DNA from 3 places in the Lysinibacillus sp. NPDC048646 genome. Region 2 is predicted to be linked to each of the others. Evidence: riboswitches for the same ligand, from Rfam matches in the RefSeq annotation. Region 2 holds a riboswitch; each other region holds the start of a gene.
The links. A riboswitch is a leader RNA that binds a small molecule or an ion and turns the genes downstream of it on or off. The one in region 2 is predicted to bind cobalamin.

Region 1 (6,286 bases), on a different contig from region 2:
GGGTTCGATTGTTGTAGAATCACTTTTTGGGTGGTCAGGCTTAGGGCAGCTACTCGTCAAATCGGTAATGGTGAAAGATTTCCCATTATTAATGGGTGGGGTACTGATTATTGGTGTTGTCGTTGTTGTTAGTCTTATTGTCATTGATGTTATGATGATTGTTATCAATCCTAAGCTAAGAAGGGGTGTGCTACGCTGATGAAATCGCGAAAAATGCTCTTTTTTTGGTTAATCTTACTTTCCATCATTTTTGCTTCGACTGCTTTTTCATCGTTTCTAGCCCCTTTCGAGCCAAATACGATGGATATGAATAATATTTATGCTTCCCCTAATGTTAGTCATGTGCTTGGAACGGATCAGCTAGGTCGTGATGTGCTCTCGCGCTTGCTTGTTGGTGGGCAGGTGACTCTTTTGATAGCAGTAGTATCTGTTGTGATTTCCACAGTTATTGGGATCATATATGGCGGAATTAGTGGCTATTTCGGAGGAATGGTAGATGTCATCATGATGCGTATGCTAGAGGCATTTTTAACCATTCCATCGCTTGTCTTGGTGCTTGCTTTTCAAGCCATAATGCGAGGAAGTGTTTGGACTATGGCTGTCATTATAGGCCTGACAGGATGGTTTGTCACTGCACGTATTGTGCGCTCTGAATTTATGCGACTAAAGGAATCTGAATTTGTCCAAATGGCGGTAATGTTCCGTACACCTACATGGAAAATCTTGTTTAGACACTTGTTGCGCAATAGTTTCCCGGCCATTTTTGTTGTGACGTTATTTAACTTTGCGGGTGCTATTTTCACAGAAGTATCACTAAGTTTCTTAGGAATAGGTGTGCCACCCGCAACGCCGTCTTGGGGAACGATGTTGTATGCCGCTCAAACAGATTTACTTGTTGGTGCATGGTGGATTGGGCTATTTCCGGGACTTTTAATTTTTGTTACAATTTTATGTATTCAATTTATCGGGGAGGCATTGAAGCAGCAAGGAGGTGCGCGTTCACATGCTTAATATTGATAAATTATCAGTAGTACTTAATGGTAAGCAACTTATCAAATATGTCACGTTTACAGTGCCGAAGGGCCGTATTACTTCGATTATTGGTGAGAGTGGTAGTGGGAAAAGTATGACTGTATCTGCAATTCTGGGCTTATTACCTGCGCATGCATATGCGTCGGGGGGCATCTTTTTAAATGAAAAGAATTTACTGGAAATGTCCCTAAAAGAAAGAGTAGAGTTGCGGAAAATGCATTTCTTTACAATCTTTCAGGATGCTGCCAACAGCTTTTCACCCTCAAAAAAAATGAAGCATCAATTATTTCTATTGACAGGGCAGAAAAAAGGTCATACGAAAGTAGCATTTTATCAAAAAATGCTTTTAATTTTACAGGACTTAGATTTAACGGAAGAAATAATGGAACGCTATCCCTTTGAACTCTCTGGAGGGATGTTGCAACGGTGTATGATCGCTTGTGCATTATATATTGAGCCTGAATTGTTAATAGCTGATGAACCAACATCTGCACTCGATATGCTGATTCAAAAGGATTTTATGGATTTGCTGAAAAAACTCAATAACGAAAAAAGAACTACCATTTTACTGATAACGCATGATTTGGACATTGCTGTTTCGGCCGCACATTCAGTAGTTGTCATGAAAAAAGGTGAGGTCGTTGAAACGGGACAGGTAAGCGATGTATTTGAAATGCCGACACATCCATATACAAAGTTACTATTAGCGAATCATTTTTAGGGGGAATGTCATTGTTGCTGCAAGTTGAAAATGTTAGTAAAAGCTTTCCTAGAGGGCAGCAAGTACTACAGCATGTGAATGTATGCATTGGACATGGTGAAGTCGTTGGGCTAGTAGGCGAGAGTGGCAGCGGGAAAAGCACGCTTGCCAAAATCATTATGCAATTGGAGAAGGCCAACCAAGGTCACATTCATTTTAATGGAAAGCCCATTACGAAGAAAAATTGCCAGTCATTTTATGAACACTGTCAGTTGATCTTCCAAAATGCAACTGCTGCTTTAAACCCCATGTGGACAGTGAAGGAATCATTATTGGAACCATTACAGCATAAACAATCAGTGACAAACGACTATTTACTGGTCATGCTCGAAAAGGTCAAGCTACCAATCACTGTGTTAAGTTGTTTGCCCAATGAGCTAAGTGGGGGAGAAAGGCAACGAGTTAATTTGTTAAGATCCATTTTAGTGGAGCCCAAATTGTTAGTGTGCGACGAAATTGTTTCTAGCTTAGACCGATTAATTCAGCGGGAGATTATTGATTTATTGATCTCCCTCAATAAAGAACAAAACATGGCGATCTTATTTATTTCCCATGATTTAAAGGCTGTTTCCTATTTATGTGAGCGTGTATACGTCATGAAGGATGGCGTCATTGTCGATGAAAGTAAAAAAGAAAAAGGTGTTTTTCAATTGACAGACAACTACGCCCAAAAGCTATTTCAAGCAATGAGATGACTTGTTGAAAAGCTCCAAAATATTATTAAATGTAAAATTTAACACACATTCGCGATTGTTAAACAACTAGATTTCGATAAATTAACTGAGAGCCGATTGAAGACTCCCTCATATGCTACAACAACACGTTGTCAAAGTACTTAAATATATCTTCTATCAGTATTGACGTTATAATTTAAAAGGGGAGATAGCATATGAAAAGTGTAAACTTACAACTTGACCACAATAACTCGTTAGAAATAACGCAGCTAGATGATAATTTATTCGAAGTTCGACTTGGCATTAACGGAAGTATGAGCATGTACTATATGACACGCGATCAACTTGAAAATCTTGAACAGCTAGGTACTTCTCATATTCCTATTGAGACGATTCGAGCTAAGTTACTTAGCGATTAATGATAGTTCAAGAAGTTTCACACACGAAAGATGAGGAAATCTGGATATTGCCATTACAAACGTAACAAAGATGTACAATGTTTCAATGTTGCACAATCATTCAGTGCCTCACTTACGCTTGAAGGCATTTCAAGTGAAGAAATCGGGGCTTCAACGGAGACTTTTCACTATAACGGTTAGGCTTACGACTGATCGAAAAACTGAAGCGGGGTGTTCCTTGATGACAAATAGTAGAATGAATCCGAAGGTTGATGAATTTTTAAGTAAAGCAAAAAAGTGGAAGGAAGAATATGAGAAGTTGAGAGATATCGTTCTTGACTGTGAGCTGGCTGAAGAAATAAAGTGGAAGCATCCTTGTTACATGTTTGACAATAAAAACATCGTTTTAATACATGGATTTAAAGACTATTGTGCACTTTTGTTTCATAAAGGTGCCTTGTTACAGGATCCCCATAGGATTCTAATCCAACAAACAGAAAATGTACAGGCGGCACGCCAGATTCGGTTTACCAATGTTCTAGAAATCGTTGAAATGGAAACTATCTTGAAAGATTATATTTATGAAGCCATTGAAGTTGAAAAGGCCGGTTTGGAAGTGAATTATAAAAAGAATACAGAAATCATCATTCCTGAAGAACTTCAAAATAAATTCAATGAGGTCCCTGCATTGGAAACTGCTTTTGAAGTATTGACACCGGGTCGGCAAAGGGCTTACATTCTTTATTTTTCTCAACCCAAACAAGCCAAAACACGACAGTCAAGGGTTGAAAAATATATGCAGCAAATTCTCGATGGAAAAGGATTAAACGATTAGTTTATTGAGAGAAAGTAAATTAACCAAACTATAAGATATTCTTTTTTGCTGAAAAACTGCTTTTTTGAACGAACTGGAGCTTTAGTTAAAATTCAAGCCTCTTTACTCTACATCACACGAAAAGTATTAATAGATGGAATATTTTGTTATAATTGACATTGGAAATAGAGTTCTTTACAATTAATAGTAGTAATTCTATAAGGAATGTGACTTAGTTCATTTTCCTTCACAACTGAATAGCGTGTAGTAATAGGTGTAAATTGCGTGCAATTTACTTAAAAGGGAAGTCGGTGTAAGTCCGACACTGTCCCGCAACTGTAAAATGTGAGCGTCTTTGCAATACCACTGTCATTAGACGGGAAGGGGAAAGATGCGTTGACCATAAGTCAGGAGACCTGCCTATTACGAGTACACACCATAACCCTACGAGGAATAGGAGGTGGCATGTTGACAAAACAGAATATGCTGTTCGTCACAGTACGTCAAACGCCCATAATAGTAAATGAAAGTCTTCGGTACCGAACCGATTCTTTCCTATGTGGGCAATGTTTGACGTTACGTGATGAATGATATGTATAAGGTGTTATAGCCATTGAATGACGGATTTCCTCTTACTGGAGAAATCCGTTTTTTAGTGGACGTACACCTGCCGTTTTGAAAATATGTACGAAAAGAGGAATGCACGTATGACGAATATTCATGTATGTACAGCACAGGAAAAACAGCAATCAGCTATGAAAATTTGTAAGCATCCACGCACAGAGGTAGGCAAGCAGACGAAGACAAGAATCGTCATTGAATCACTTGTCGATCAGTTTTTAGCAACAGGACTTATTCGCAACGAACGATTATTTGACCGCATTTTATATAACAAAGAAATTATTTGGATTCAAAATGAAGGGTATGATGGACATCTATTCGCCAAGGCAAGTGTGGCTAATGAGTTAAAAACAAGAAAGAATGGCTTTATGATGTATATGCCGACAAATCCGATTGTTTATGAAGTGAATGGAGAAGCTTATCAATTAATTACACGTATCGATTCGGTTCGTGCAAAACCAAATTTAGAGAGACTTCATTTTGACCCAAATCCGATTTTAAGCGCTGCACGTGTGAATGATCTATTGTGCTCGATGGTCATGCGTTTTTATGAGACGTATTTGGCTGATTTAGCGTTAGTAGTTGCAAAAAAACGTGAGTCCAATAAATATACGAATCTAAAAAGATACGTAGAGCACGATTACTCGCAATTTATGCAAGCTGTAAAAGCACTGAACGATTACCATTTAAATTGGCACCCACGTGGCAATGGTCATGAACTATTGCTCCAAATTATCGATAATTTACAATTATTAAAGAGTCAGCCTGGCACCGTGTTAGTTGATTTTTCAAATAATCATGGTTATGTCATTGTGGAACCTGCTTATTTACTCGTTGAAGAGACAAATAGTACCGCGCAAGCTTTGTAATAGTAGGGGGCTTATCTCGAAAGTGAAAATAGTATGCTAGGAGTACGCCTAGTATGCTATTTTTTTGATATAAAGGAAAAATTCATGTAGATTCCTGCGAATCGCATTGGCGATGAAAGCGTGAAAGAAACTGCAAATGTTTTGAAACGGCAGCCAGATCCTCAAAAAAGCAAAAGACGAGCCACAGCAGGATACATAAGCAGAGCGATGCTCGTGCCTTGCCCAGGACACGTCGCTACTTTTTACTATATGCTTTAAATATTATCCTTAAATACCAAATTTTTCTTTATTATAATTAAATCAGATGGAAAATTTCTAGAATGCCATTCGCGCACTAAAAGTTAAAAAAGGAGGTGTATAATGCATCTATTTAAGAATCTTGGACAGTATGTTTTGACATCATTAATCGCCTATTTATGTGGATTTTATGCGTATGAGAAAATATTAAATATAGTGTGGGATCAATCATTAGGAAATGATATTTATTCTGTTTTATTTTGTGGGGCTTTAGCCTTTATGTTAGTGGCAACGCCTATTTACTTACGTCTGATTAATTGGATGGAAACAAAATGTAAGAAATACCGCTTATTTATTTTCCCATTAGGCTGTATGTGTGTTTTCTTTATCCCCACTATGTTCATTTTTGTGCTTTTTGGCAGCTTTAACCCATTTACATCTGAAGCATTATTATTTCATGCATTTTTTTTATCTTCAGGTTGTGTATTTGGCATTGGTTCAGCTATTTTGAAGTAAATTGAGTTTATATAAATAATTGATCGCAAGGCATGAATCGAAAAGCATAAAACTGGACCTGGTTTGGTGATGTTAAAAACCGAGTCCAGTTTTCAATCATTTCTTAGGCGCGCTAAAGATACTAAGGATGACTGTCATACCAGCTATTATACCGAATACATCCGTAGAATATATTTGTAGTAGCCAATTGATAATGATAGGATTTTTTATATCTAATTGGTATGATTCAATAGATGCGAGTGAAGCAAATACCGGGTAGGCAAACGTAAGTAACATACAAGGAATAGCTACGCACCATAATAATGATGGATTTATGTTGAATGACCATTTTTTTACAATAATAAGAGAAATATAGAAACCTATAA
Region 2 (6,286 bases):
GCTATTAATGTTGGTAAAGTAGATAATCCAATATGATCTCCCATCATTTTGGGCTCGACTACTCGACGAATAATGAGTAAAATTACTGCTAAGATGAATAATTGAACAGCAATGGATGTGTTCCCCATTAATAAATGATAAAGTCCCCAAGGTGCCAAAATAATAATTGATCCCAGGAATGGAATAATGTCGATAAGCCAAATGATCAAGGTCATAGTGACAGCATATTTTGGTTGGATAAGGAGAAGTCCAACAAGTGTGACACCGCCAATAATAAAGCTAACGAGTAAATGTGCCTTCATAAAACCAAAGATTGCATCTTTTAAGCGATTGGAGATTATTTTCATCTTTTTAGCAGTAGATGGCTTTAAATATTTGTAAGTAACCTGTTTTAATTTTGGCAAATCGAGCATAAATAAAAATAGAACAATCATATATACGAGAAGACTAATAAAGAGGCTTGGAATTTCCGAAAAGAATGCGGTAACTTTGGTATAATTAAAGAAGTTTAGAAAAGATTCTTCAATTTTCTTGATGAAATCCAACGTCGTATTTTGAAGTGAGGTACTCACTTCAGCGGGGAAGTCTTCGGTATATTTAGAAATGTTATCTTGCATGTGAAGCCACATTTCCGATATCTTAGAAATATAATAAGGGGCTTGCTTAGAAACTATTATTATTTGCGACATGAGCTGTGTAATAGTAAAGTAACAAATAATAGAAATAAAGATAACGCTCATTATGTAAATGAAGGCGACTGCAATTTTACGTGACATTTTCCATTTGCGTTTAAAAAACATAACAATTGGTTCTAAGAAAAAAGCGGTAATTCCAGCCAGTATAATAGGCACGGAGACTGGTATGATAAAATATGCCGCAATTATTAGGCATATAATCACAAGCGTTCGTAAAATCAACTTTCGGGTAATAGATTTATTCATAAACTCTCCTTCTTGGTATAAATTAAGTTAAGTGTAACATAAAAAATTTAAAAGTTTATAACGTTCTGACAGAATAAAGGTAGGGATGAATCATGGAAAAAGAGGTTTTGCAACTTTTTAGTAATTTAACAGAGCTTGACCGTGAAATTCAATACGAGTCTTACGAAAAATTGATGAAAATTATGCAAGAACCAGTTGATTGGACATACGCAGTCTGGGAGCATCTCATTCAAGCCCTTACATATAAAGATGGACATGTGCGTGCGCGAGCAGTACAGTTTTTATGCGCATTGGCGGCAAAAAGTGATCCAGAAGAACGTGTACTAGAGGATTTTTTGAAAATCTGGGCAGTAACGTATGATGATAAAACCGTAACAGCAAGACATAGTCTACAAGCAATTTGGCAAATTGGTCTTGCAGGACAGGTGCAAAGAGATTTAATTGTTTCATATTTAGCAAAAAGATTCCAAACATGTATTGACGAAAAACACCCGGCACTCATGCGATATGATATTATTGTATCCTTTAAAAAGTTGTTTGATGCCACGAATGACACGAAACTATTGGAAATTGCACAAAGATTAATTGAAGAAGAACAAGATGCAAAATATAAAAAGAAATATAAGATGGCCATTCGTTAAACAAGCGTAATGGCTGTTTTTTTTATCTCCATTCAGCAGATATTTTTTGTACCGAAAGCGTAGCGACAGGTACAGAAGACTCCCACCTCTGAAGGTGGTGAGATGAATGCGGGTGTGGTTCCTTTTCAGTGGGTGTCCAAACACCTACTGAAATAGAGGAACTCAGTCTAAGAACGCCACGTCCTGTGGCAACGACTGAGTGACCAACATTATGTTGGCCCAAAGCCTCCGGCAGATGTCACGGATTTTGAATTGTGCGGACACAATTCAAAATCCGGACGCAATTACGCCAAGGCGAAATTGATTTGGAAACTCGTTTGTTGGAGAAAATTTAGTTTATTGCTATAATCATGAAAAATATGAAAAGGAGTTATATGTTAAAAGGAGGATGATTTCAATTTGATGTAGAATTAATAATTTGTAACAAAATACTGAAAAATAGGAGGTTTTATTATGTCGAAGGTGAAAAAATTCTTTTTTCCAGTATTAATACGATGAACAAGGTTTTGGTGATTTCGATCTTGGGAATGGGTTTAACTGGTGCCGTTTTAATCATCTCGGTCGCGCTGTTGTTCAAATCCCCAACGGGAAACGTGTTGCAGATGGTTGCTGCCGCCTCAACAGTAGCTTTCGCGGTGTTCGCTGTCTCGGCTCTAGTATTGCGACAGCGCTTTGAGGACAAAAGAGAGTGATATTTCTATATTTGGTTTGAATATTCTAAGTACGCCTCATAATTTGGCAACAAGTGTTAAAAGTTATGGTAGTTAGATAAAGCGGGTCAATATACAATTAGTATTAATTAATAAAGTCGGTATTAAGAAGTAGACAAATTTGTCTACTCCCAACCAATGTCGTTTTACATATCAGTTTGAAGATTTACAAAAAATGCATGAGAAATATGGTAAGAATAATTTCGTAGTTTTAGGTTTTCCTTGTGATCAGTTTGATAATCAAAATCCTGAAGATGGTGAGGAAACTATACAGCTTTGTAAAGTTAACTATGGTGTGACGTTTCCAATTTTTGAATTAGTGCAAGTAAACGGTGAGACAACACATCCATTATTCAATTATTTGAAGCATGAAGTGGATTTTCGAGAATTTGGAAAGGCGAATATGCAGGAAAAAAGCTAGCTCAATCCATTGTCCAAATTGTACCTAGCTTTTTAGATGGTCGTAATATTCACTGGAACTTTACAAAATTTTTAGTGGATGGGAACGGTAAAACGATTACTCGCTTTGAACCAACTGATTCACAACTTGATATTGAGCAAGCTATTGATAAAATCTTATAGTCATACTTTAATTAGAATTTTTGAGGGAGAAACACGAATAGCTAATCGTTATGTAGAAATAGTGCTAAGTTTTGTATATTTTCGATTAAGTTTTCCGCAATTTCGCAACTACTTTTTCAACACAATATATGATACACTGCTTTACAAGTGAATAATTCTTGCAGAATAAGGGTGCTAGGCCATAGCATAATCGGGAATTCGGTGTAAAACCGAAGCTGTTTCCGCAACTGTAAGTACAGATATCATAAAATTAAGCCACTGTCGAAGAATCATAACTCTAGTAGATGGGAAGGTTTTTATGACATCGCTACATAAAGGTAGCGAACTGTACAAGCCAGGAGACCGACCTTTATTTGAGCGTATAAATACTCTTCGGAAGTTAGGGGGATATACGGCAAATACATAGGCAATGTCGTGTCAAAGCGACGCTATTTATGCATTTTCGTCGTCTCTCTGTTAATCGGGAGCGGCTTTTTTTTATGCACTTTTACTTTCATCCAGTAAGTAAGAATAGTTTCGCGAAAGAAAGTGGGGTCTCAGGTTTGAAAAAAAATGCACGTTATTCATGTTATCCGTTTATGCGTGAAAAAATATCATTGGTAGATTATGAGATTCGTACAGATAGTTTAACAACGCATGTGGGTGTTGCATTAGCTGCTATAAAGAAAGAAACGGTTGAAGTTGTGGCAGCTGATTTGATGGCAATTTTGCCAATGGCCTATCATGTGAATGGTTCGGTGCGTGGCAAATTAGCTGTAACCGACGAAGATTTAGCATGGCTTAGCAATCGTTATGATTTTTACGTTGAGTATGTTAGGGAAGAGATTCAAAACTTTGTTTTACCTCAGGGGACGGAGGCTGCTGCTGCCCTTCATTTATGTCGAAGTGAAGCAAAGAAATCATACCGTGCCTTGCACAAAGTGTCTGAGGAGCGAGAAGTACCAACCATCCTTTTCGATTATCTAGGATTACTGGCCAATGTATTTTTCGTAATGGCTATATACATGAATCAACAGGCTGGAATCGCCGAGATTCCGTTTATAAGTAAATCATACCCAATGAAAAAGAAAAAAGGAGAATGAGTGAAGTGAAAAAATTAGTTAATTTCCAATGGCTTTCGATTTTGATGTTAGCGTTTGTCCTAGTAGGCTGCGGTACAACTGATGAAGCGAAGAATGGGGACACATCGAAGGAAGAAAAAACAGCTGAATCAGGCTATAAAGTGACAGATGATCGTGGTGTAGAAGTGACATTTGATGCTATACCAAAAACGATTGTATCCTTACAGCCAAGCAATACAGAAATCTTATTTGCATTAGGTGTAGGTGATAAAATCGTAGGTGCTACAGAGTATGATACATATCCAGCGGAAGCACAAAACATTGAACGTGTATCAGATTCTAGTACGTTTAATAGCGAACGCATTGTATCATTAAATCCAGATGTGGTGATAGCTTACTCTGCTAATGGTAAGGACGATGCGTTAAAAGGACTTGAAGATGCAGGTGTAAAAGTATTTGTTATCAAATCAGCAGCTTCATTTGAAGATGTCTATGGTGATATAGAACAAATTGCGACTGTCATGGGTGTTGAGGATAAAGGTGATCAACTAAATGAAGACATCAAGGCTAAAATAGCTGATGTTCAAGCAAAAGTAAAAGATGTAGAAAAACAAAAAAATGTTTACTTGGAAATTAGTCCGAAGCCAGAGATTTATACAGCAGGTTCAGGTACATTCCAACAAGAAATTTTAAATGCGGCTAAAGTGAACAATGTATTTGCTGACAAAAAGGATTGGGTAAAGGTTTCTGAGGAAAACGTCATTGCTAAAAACCCTGAAGTCATTCTAACAACTGTAAATTACGGCGAAGACCCTGTGGCAGAAATCATTGCTCGCAATGGTTGGAACACGATAACAGCGATTCAAAACAAAGCTGTATTTTATGTAGATGCTGATATATCCACTCGACCTGGGCCACGTATCGGGGAAGCGGTTGAGCTAGTAGCCAAAGCTGTATATCCTGAATTATTTCAATAATTGAAGATTTTTAAGAGCCGTCCTATAAGTTTGGGCGGCTTTTTGAAATATATGAATGTATACCGATACCGCCTCAGAAAGCCTTGCTAAGATGGAGAACGCGTTGGTAACAGCGGGGAAACACTACGTAGCAAAGTACACCGTTCGGGTACCGTTGACTGCCGCTCAGGTCAATTAGCGCACTGCTCAAAAATCACTTATCATCACGCAGTTTACGAGGAGTGTATGGAAAAGAAGGCAATGATATTTTTTGCGAAAAGTGGCGGCTTCACAACATGGGTGAATGCTAATTATGTGGTGTTTATCGTAAACAGTACATTTATTTTAGGAGCTTACTGTGTAAAGAAATACCCTAGTGTGAAAATTGGTATTATCCTTAGTTGTTCTATAGAATAGAGGGGAAGGTGATTGCTAATATAAGGGGGGACGTAGTGGATGACACAGTTTGACATGAAGGTTATTCCGTTTGAAGCAGTCTATAATTTCCGTGATATGGGTGGCTATAAGTCGAAAGATGGGCGTATTGTAAAAAAAGGCTTAATCTATCGTTCGGCAGCACTAGGGAAAATGACGATGGCGGATAAAGAACGCTTTGAGACATTAGGTGTGAAAACAATTTTTGATTATCGGGACAAACATGAAGCACAAAATAACCCTAATCCGACATTTTCAAATGCTAAATATATACAAATCCCAGCCAAGGGGAACCATGCTTTTGAAATGCCTACGAATACTGGGGGGCAAAATTTCTATAAAGTTGTAAGTCCAGAAATGTTCTGTGATTTTTATGCACAGATGCCCTTTAATAATGCTTCATTTAAAGAATTGATCGCCACGATTCAAAACCCTGAAAATTTAGGGCTTGTTCATCATTGTGCAGTGGGCAAGGACCGAACTGGTATAGGTGGTGCACTGATTTTATTAGCATTAGATGTCCCTGAGGAGATTATTATGCAAGATTACTTAGATACGAATGAGCTTTTACGCCCGATGGTAAATCGTATGGCACAGGCGATTCGGAAGGATTTTAATGATCGCGAATTACAGCAATTTTATGCATTAATGTCTGCTCGAGAAGATTATTTACAAGCGGCACTCGATGCAATGGATGTTCGTTATGGCTCAAAGACCGCATTTTTAGAGCAAGAGTTTGGTCTAACGCGAGACAAACGTGCACAATTACAAGCTAATTGCTTAAGTTAAAAAGACACCCTTTCACACAAGCCCTGTGAGAAGGGTTTTTTTATGTTCAACTTTCATGAGATGATAGGAAGGATTTTGCCATCCTTTCTCACCGTATAAGTCTTTACAGCAGACAAATCTATGATAAGATACAATAGGTTTTTATGCAATTTAGAGAGAGAAGTGAAAAGG
Region 3 (6,286 bases), on a different contig from region 2:
GAAACAAGCGCTGAAAGATGGCACAAGTGCAGAGGTTCATATTTTTAAAGATGTTACAGGGGTTTTAGATGTGCTCAAGCCAAAACTGGACCCCGAAACCATTGTGCTGATAAAGGGTCCGATGTCTAGTAGATCCATGATTGAATTTGCGAATAACTTAAAAGATATATAATAAGGTAGGGAAAGGGGGTGCCTCAAAGTCATTTGAGACACCCCCTTTCTGTATCAAAAGTGAAGCGGAAGATGAAAAAGTATGATGAAAGCCATTGCCGGTATATTTCTATCTAATTCCAGCAATTGATATATGACATAGACCCTTCTTACTTTATACTAGAGAACGCGGCGAGCCGAAACGTAGTTTTGTTGCGCCCAAGTAGAATTTAGGTTTTGTTTCACTATATTATTAGCGGTCATACTAATAAATTGATTGTCACCAATATAAATCCCTGTTTGTGTAATTTGCTGTCCACCATTATTCGTGGAGAAGAAAAGAAGATCTCCTTTTTGCAGCTGTGCTTTTTGTACGCTTTTACCCACTAATGCCTGTTTGCTCGCTAGTTTATCCTTTAAATCAATCCCATGTTGTTTAAAGACATAATAGGTAAACCCTGCACTTGTAAATGTCAGTGAGTTTTCATTATACGTGTAGCCAAATTTTGCTTTTCCAGTCATACTCGAAGCAGTAGCGATGATTTTATCAGCAGAAGCTGACGGTGCGTCGGTAGTCGGTGTTGAGTTATCTGAAAAAACACGTTTTGCTGTAATATAATGCTCATTGTAGTAGTCGACGAATAACACTCTTGTCATAACACCATCAGAATTTGGAATGATGATACGATGATCCCCAGCGTAGATGCCTACAAGTGAAGGGGTTTGAGAGCCCTTGACACTATTAAAGAATACTAAATCGCCTTTCTTTAAATTGGCACGTGAAACAGTTGTTCCAATATTCATTTGTTCCTTTAAAGTTGTTTTACCAAGGTTCACGCCACTTTTTCGATAGACAAAATCTACAAACCCTGGTGCCGTAAAGCGTAGCGATGATTCGTTATTTGTTGTGCTCATTGTGACTTTGTTTTTATAAGTTAAGGCGTTTTCAACAATTTTATCGCCCTTCGTTGCTGGATTAGCTGAAAGCAAAGTAGGTAAGACTCTTCGCGCAGATACATAATTATCTGTATAATATGGCTTGCTATTTAAATCAGAAATCACGATATTTTGCTGGCTATCAGCCATATGAATCATTTTATTGTCACCAATATACATGCCTACATGATCAGGGTCTGTGCCGGTTTTTTTACTTTTAAAGAATAGTAAATCCCCTTTTTGTAATTGATTTTTCGCAACATATGTCCCTTGCTGTATCATATAATTTTCATTATAAGTCCCAAGATCTACACCGTTCTTCTCGAAAATGTACATTAAAAATGAAGCACAAGAAAATTTGTAAGGAGATGTAGGCTTGTATACTGTATTGCTGTATGTTGCCTTACCTATTAAGCTTTTTCCTGTTTGAATGAGTTGGTCCGCTTTCGTCGCAACGGCTTGAGCGTTATTCTGTGCATTTGTAGTGGCAGCCTCTACTTCAATTGGATGAATGGTACCTTGAACCATGCCCAATGAGCTAAAACCTAATGTTAGTGCTAATGTAGTGGTTAAAAATTGTTTTTTCATGCGATGTGTTACCTCCTAGATACTAGCGATTGGAATAATTCTGTTGGCTAGTGATTGGAATAATCGTAGCATGAAAAAGTGTAAGTTCTTCTAGGTAAATGTTTCCACGGACTGCCTGTAAAAGCTTTAAAGCTTGGTACAAAAGGCTTTGTCGTTGGAATTTACAGTTTGATTACAAATATTTCAGTTACTGTATTATTTGCAGAAATTGGTGTCAATGTTGTTAGTGATACTTGATGATCTGTAAACATTAAACTCAGATGTGCTGATTGCTGTAGCTTTATATCTGGATGATTTAGAATAGAAAGTCGCGACAAATCTCTCATCAATCAATAGCTTATGCACAAGAAATAAAAATATCAAAATAATTTTAAGGAATGATATAAAAATAACTTTCTTATTTATAAATTACTAATAAAAGCATGTTTTCTGTGAAATATTTTGATAAGAAACACCAATTAAATACATAATTCGAGTCATGGGATTTATAGGGAATGTATGATATATTTAGGTTGATTTAATGGATAATATTACAAATAATAACGAAAAAAGTAGGTGATTTACACGAACAATTGCTCGTAATTTGTATTTTTTCACTAAAAAGGGGGCTAATAGTATGTTGCGGAAACTTAGGTTCAAGACAATCAGAGCGAAAATTTTAAGCGGATTTTTTATTGTCGTATTTTTTATAGCATGTTTTAACACCTACAGCTATTTTGCAAACAAACGAGTCATTACTGCGAGTGAAAATATAGTGCATAAAGAATTACAGCTACTAACAGCAAATGAAAAGCTTGCCTCAACGATTAGTGTCAGAACAACTGCTGCCAAAAGCTATGTCTTAACTGGTGATCAGCAGTATAAAAAGGAATTTGAAGATTATATAAAAATAGCAGAAGAAAATAATGCCATTTTAAATAAATTTTCGACAGATGCAAGCTTAGCCACTACTGTTGAAAAGGCAAGAGAGTGGCGGAATTATGTACAAGCGAAAGTATTTGATGAGTACGATAAAGGAAATATCGAAATTGCCATTGAAAACCTAAATGCAATTGATAATTTAGCAGCTGAGATACGACAAAGCTATGAGGGGCTTGCCTTGGCAAGGGAGGATTCCATTAATAAGCTTGGTGAAGAGATGATTGCTCAATCTAAATTCACGATGCACTTGGGTGTATTCATAGGTTTATTGACAACGATACTCGCGATTGTAACCGCTTACTTTTCTGCGCGCATGATTGCTAATCCGATAAAAGCTGTCATTGAACAACTATCAAAGATGGCCGAAGGGGACATTAGTCAGCCAGCTCTACCAGAAAGAATGCAGGATGAAATTGGCTTACTTGTACAATCTACAAACACCATGAATCGTAAGCTTCATGAAGTAATAGGATCGATACATGTCGTTTCGGAAAATGTTGCTGCTAGTAGTGAAGAGTTAGCACAATCTTCGCTGGAAGTGAAAACGGGTGCACAGCAAACCGCACTGACGATGCTAGAGTTAGCGGGTGGCTCAGAATCTCAAGCGCATAATGCCAGTGATTTAGCTCAAATGATTGACGCTTTTAAAGTGAATGTGCAACAGGCAAATACACAAGGTGTCAATTTACAAGGACATTCGAAGGAAGTATTAAAGCTCACAGCAAGTGGTCAACAGTTGATGGATGCGTCTACCCAGCAAATGTTTGCCATCGACCAAATTATTTATGAGGCTGTTACCAAGGTTGAGGATTTAAATCGTCAATCGCAAGAAATTTCCACATTAGTATCAGTTATTGACAATATTGCGAATCAAACGAATTTATTAGCATTGAATGCTGCCATCGAAGCGGCTAGAGCAGGAGAGCAGGGTAAAGGCTTTGCCGTTGTAGCCGATGAAGTTCGAAAGCTTGCAGAACAAGTGTCATTTTCTGTAACGGATATTTCGTCGATAGTGGCGCGTATTCAAAGTGAAACAGTGGGTGTGACAGCATCGCTTCAAAAGGGATATCAAGAGGTAAAGAATGGCACCGAGCAAATTACGAATACGAGTGCAACTTTTGAAAATATAGCATCTGCAGTGGATAATATGTTTATGAATATTCAAGGAATTACCGGAAATTTGCAAGATATATCTACAACCACTGAGCAAATCAACCGATCCATTGATGAGATTGCGGCCATTTCGGAAGAGTCGGCAGCGGGTGTTGAAGAAACGACTGCTACCATAGATCAAACCGTTGGAACGATGGACGAAATCGCGAAAAATACCGAGCAATTAGCATTGATGGCGGATAGTTTAAATAAAGAAGTGCAGCAATTTAAATTGTAAAGTGAAGCAGCCATCCATGATAGATGGCTGCTTTTGAGAGTTACTGCATTGGTTCGATTATCTCTACTCGACATGGCAGTAAAAATGTTTACCTTGCTCCTTTCTTCTAATTTTAGGAACTGACGGATAGAATTAAGAATGTGACGGATAGAATCATCAAAGTGACGGATAAAACTGCGAATGTGATGGATAGAATCATCAAAGTGACGGATAAAACTGCGAATGTGATGGATAGAATCATCAAAGTGACGGATAAACATTGTGAGTGTGATGGCTAGCAACGCAATCATTACTGAAATAATTCTACTTTTCTGAAAAATATATGCTATAGTTAGAGCATAATTGAATATTGTGTAAGAGTTGGTGCCAAATGAAAGTTTGGCTTAAAAGGGAAGTCGGTGTAAATCCGACGCTGTCCCGCAACTGTAAATCGGAGCAAATCACAAATGCCACTGGGAAACTGGGAAGGCTGTGAGGCGTGTTGATGAGAAGCCAGGAGACCTGCCAATATCTAGTACACACCAAATAACCTACGTGGAAATAGGTGGTGAGATGTGACCATACCGGCACTGTGCGAAACGAAAGAAATAGTACGATTTCACAATGAATTTCGTATCGTTTCGTTATAGTTAATTTCGACAGACCATAAACCATTTTCCGAATAGGAGAATGGCTTTTTTTATTTGCATACAAAAGGAGAGAGTGACATGACGTACACAACTACAGCCATTGGTTATCCGTACATCGGGGAAGACCGCGAATGGAAAAAAGCATTAGAGACTTTTTGGAGAAATGAGCTTTCACAGGAGGACTTTTTACAGCAGTTAAAAGAAATACGCTTAGCCCGCATTGAAAAGCAACTTCGTTATGGTTTAGATATCGTAAGCGTAGGCGATTTCACCTATTATGATAGGATACTTGATACAGCGATGATGTTTGGCTTAGTGCCAAAGCGCTTTGACTGGCAGGGAACTCAGCTAGATTTACACACCTATTATAGTGCGGCTCGTGGTAACGACAACGCAGTTGCTTGTGAAATGACCAAATGGTTTAATACGAACTATCATTACATTGTGCCTGAATTCGAGGGACAAACATTACAGCTCACGGAAAATAAAATTCTCGCTGATTTCTTAGAAGCAAAAGAAGCGTTTGGCATTACAGCAAAGCCAACTCTCATTGGGCCTTATACATTTTGTAAGCTGACAAAGGGTTATGATAAAAAAACACAGGTGGCTTTTATTTTAGCGTTACTCCCCCTTTATACGCAGGTTATCAAAGAGCTAGTAGACGCTGGTGCCGAGTGGATACAGTTAGAAGAGCCATCCCTTGTCACAACATTAGAGGAGGCAGAGGTGAAGCTCGTTCAGGAAATCTATACGCAATTAACAGCAGCTGTCCCTAACGCAAATATTATGCTACAAACTTATTTTGAATCGTTATCAGCGTATGAACAGTTAGTAGCACTTCCTGTCCAAGGAATTGGTTTAGACTTTGTTCATGGCTACGATAAAAACATGGAGTCACTGCGTCAATATGGCTTCCCTCAAGATAAAGTTTTAGCTGCTGGCGTTGTTAATGGTCGAGATATTTGGCGTGCAAATTTAGCACAGGTGAGCACGACCGTAAAAGCGATTGAACAGTTGAGCAATGCAAAGGATATGTGGATTCAGTCCTCATGTAGTTTACAGCATGTACCGATTACGACTGCACGCGAGACCAAGTTAGATCCCGTTCTAAAAAATGCACTTGCCTTTGCAGATGAGAAATTAGTAGAAATTACAGAAGTAACAAAATATGTACAGGAAAAAAATCATGCCACAAATCAAACAATTTCGGAGAGTATGAAGGCAATCGAAGCTTTAAAAAATCATCCAGTACGTAATAATAGAGCTATTCAACAGGCTGTACAAGCTGTGTCGACACAGGATTTTGAACGTCAGCATGATTTTCAATCTCGCCAACATATTCAGCAGGAACTATTACAGCTACCTTTATTCCCAACAACAACGATTGGTAGCTTCCCACAGTCAGATGAGGTCAAACGTATGCGTAGTGCTTGGCGTAAGAAACAGTTATCAGATGAAGAGTATGCAACATTCGTAACACAAGAAACGAAACGTTGGATTGCTATTCAAGAAGAGTTGGATATTGATGTGTTGGTGCATGGTGAATTTGAGCGTACTGATATGGTGGAATACTTCGGTGAAAAGTTAACAGGCTTTGCTTTTACGGCAAAGGCATGGGTCGTATCCTATGGCTCGCGCTGTGTCAAGCCACCGATTATTTACGGAGATGTTG

Region 1: linked by a shared signal. The riboswitch ahead of ACQKII_RS19470 (hypothetical protein) and the one ahead of ACQKII_RS08180 (hypothetical protein) in region 2 are both predicted to bind cobalamin.
Region 3: linked by a shared signal. The riboswitch ahead of metE (5-methyltetrahydropteroyltriglutamate--homocysteine S-methyltransferase) and the one ahead of ACQKII_RS08180 (hypothetical protein) in region 2 are both predicted to bind cobalamin.

Annotation. Positions count from the first base shown of each region.
Region 1 covers NZ_JBNNLZ010000023.1:21,550-27,835, reverse strand. The annotation lists gene ACQKII_RS19500 (ABC transporter permease) at 1-199, shown strand, start outside; gene ACQKII_RS19495 (ABC transporter permease) at 199-1,011, shown strand; gene ACQKII_RS19490 (ATP-binding cassette domain-containing protein) at 1,004-1,753, shown strand; gene ACQKII_RS19485 (ABC transporter ATP-binding protein) at 1,765-2,487, shown strand; gene ACQKII_RS19480 (hypothetical protein) at 2,682-2,885, shown strand; gene ACQKII_RS19475 (YdeI/OmpD-associated family protein) at 3,106-3,699, shown strand; cobalamin riboswitch at 3,934-4,116, shown strand; gene ACQKII_RS19470 (hypothetical protein) at 4,386-5,168, shown strand; gene ACQKII_RS19465 (hypothetical protein) at 5,529-5,921, shown strand; gene ACQKII_RS19460 (hypothetical protein) at 6,018-6,286, opposite strand, start outside.
Region 2 covers NZ_JBNNLZ010000005.1:106,688-112,973, reverse strand. The annotation lists gene ytvI (sporulation integral membrane protein YtvI) at 1-941, opposite strand, end outside; gene ACQKII_RS08190 (hypothetical protein) at 1,034-1,582, shown strand; gene ACQKII_RS08185 (hypothetical protein) at 2,414-2,713, shown strand; cobalamin riboswitch at 3,027-3,239, shown strand; gene ACQKII_RS08180 (hypothetical protein) at 3,417-3,956, shown strand; gene ACQKII_RS08175 (ABC transporter substrate-binding protein) at 3,962-4,912, shown strand; gene ACQKII_RS08170 (hypothetical protein) at 5,138-5,308, shown strand; gene ACQKII_RS08165 (tyrosine-protein phosphatase) at 5,348-6,115, shown strand.
Region 3 covers NZ_JBNNLZ010000002.1:187,632-193,917, forward strand. The annotation lists gene ACQKII_RS03170 (UDP-N-acetylmuramoyl-tripeptide--D-alanyl-D-alanine ligase) at 1-172, shown strand, start outside; gene ACQKII_RS03175 (C40 family peptidase) at 331-1,674, opposite strand; gene ACQKII_RS03180 (methyl-accepting chemotaxis protein) at 2,291-3,985, shown strand; gene ACQKII_RS03185 (hypothetical protein) at 4,126-4,263, shown strand; cobalamin riboswitch at 4,330-4,508, shown strand; gene metE (5-methyltetrahydropteroyltriglutamate--homocysteine S-methyltransferase) at 4,693-6,286, shown strand, end outside.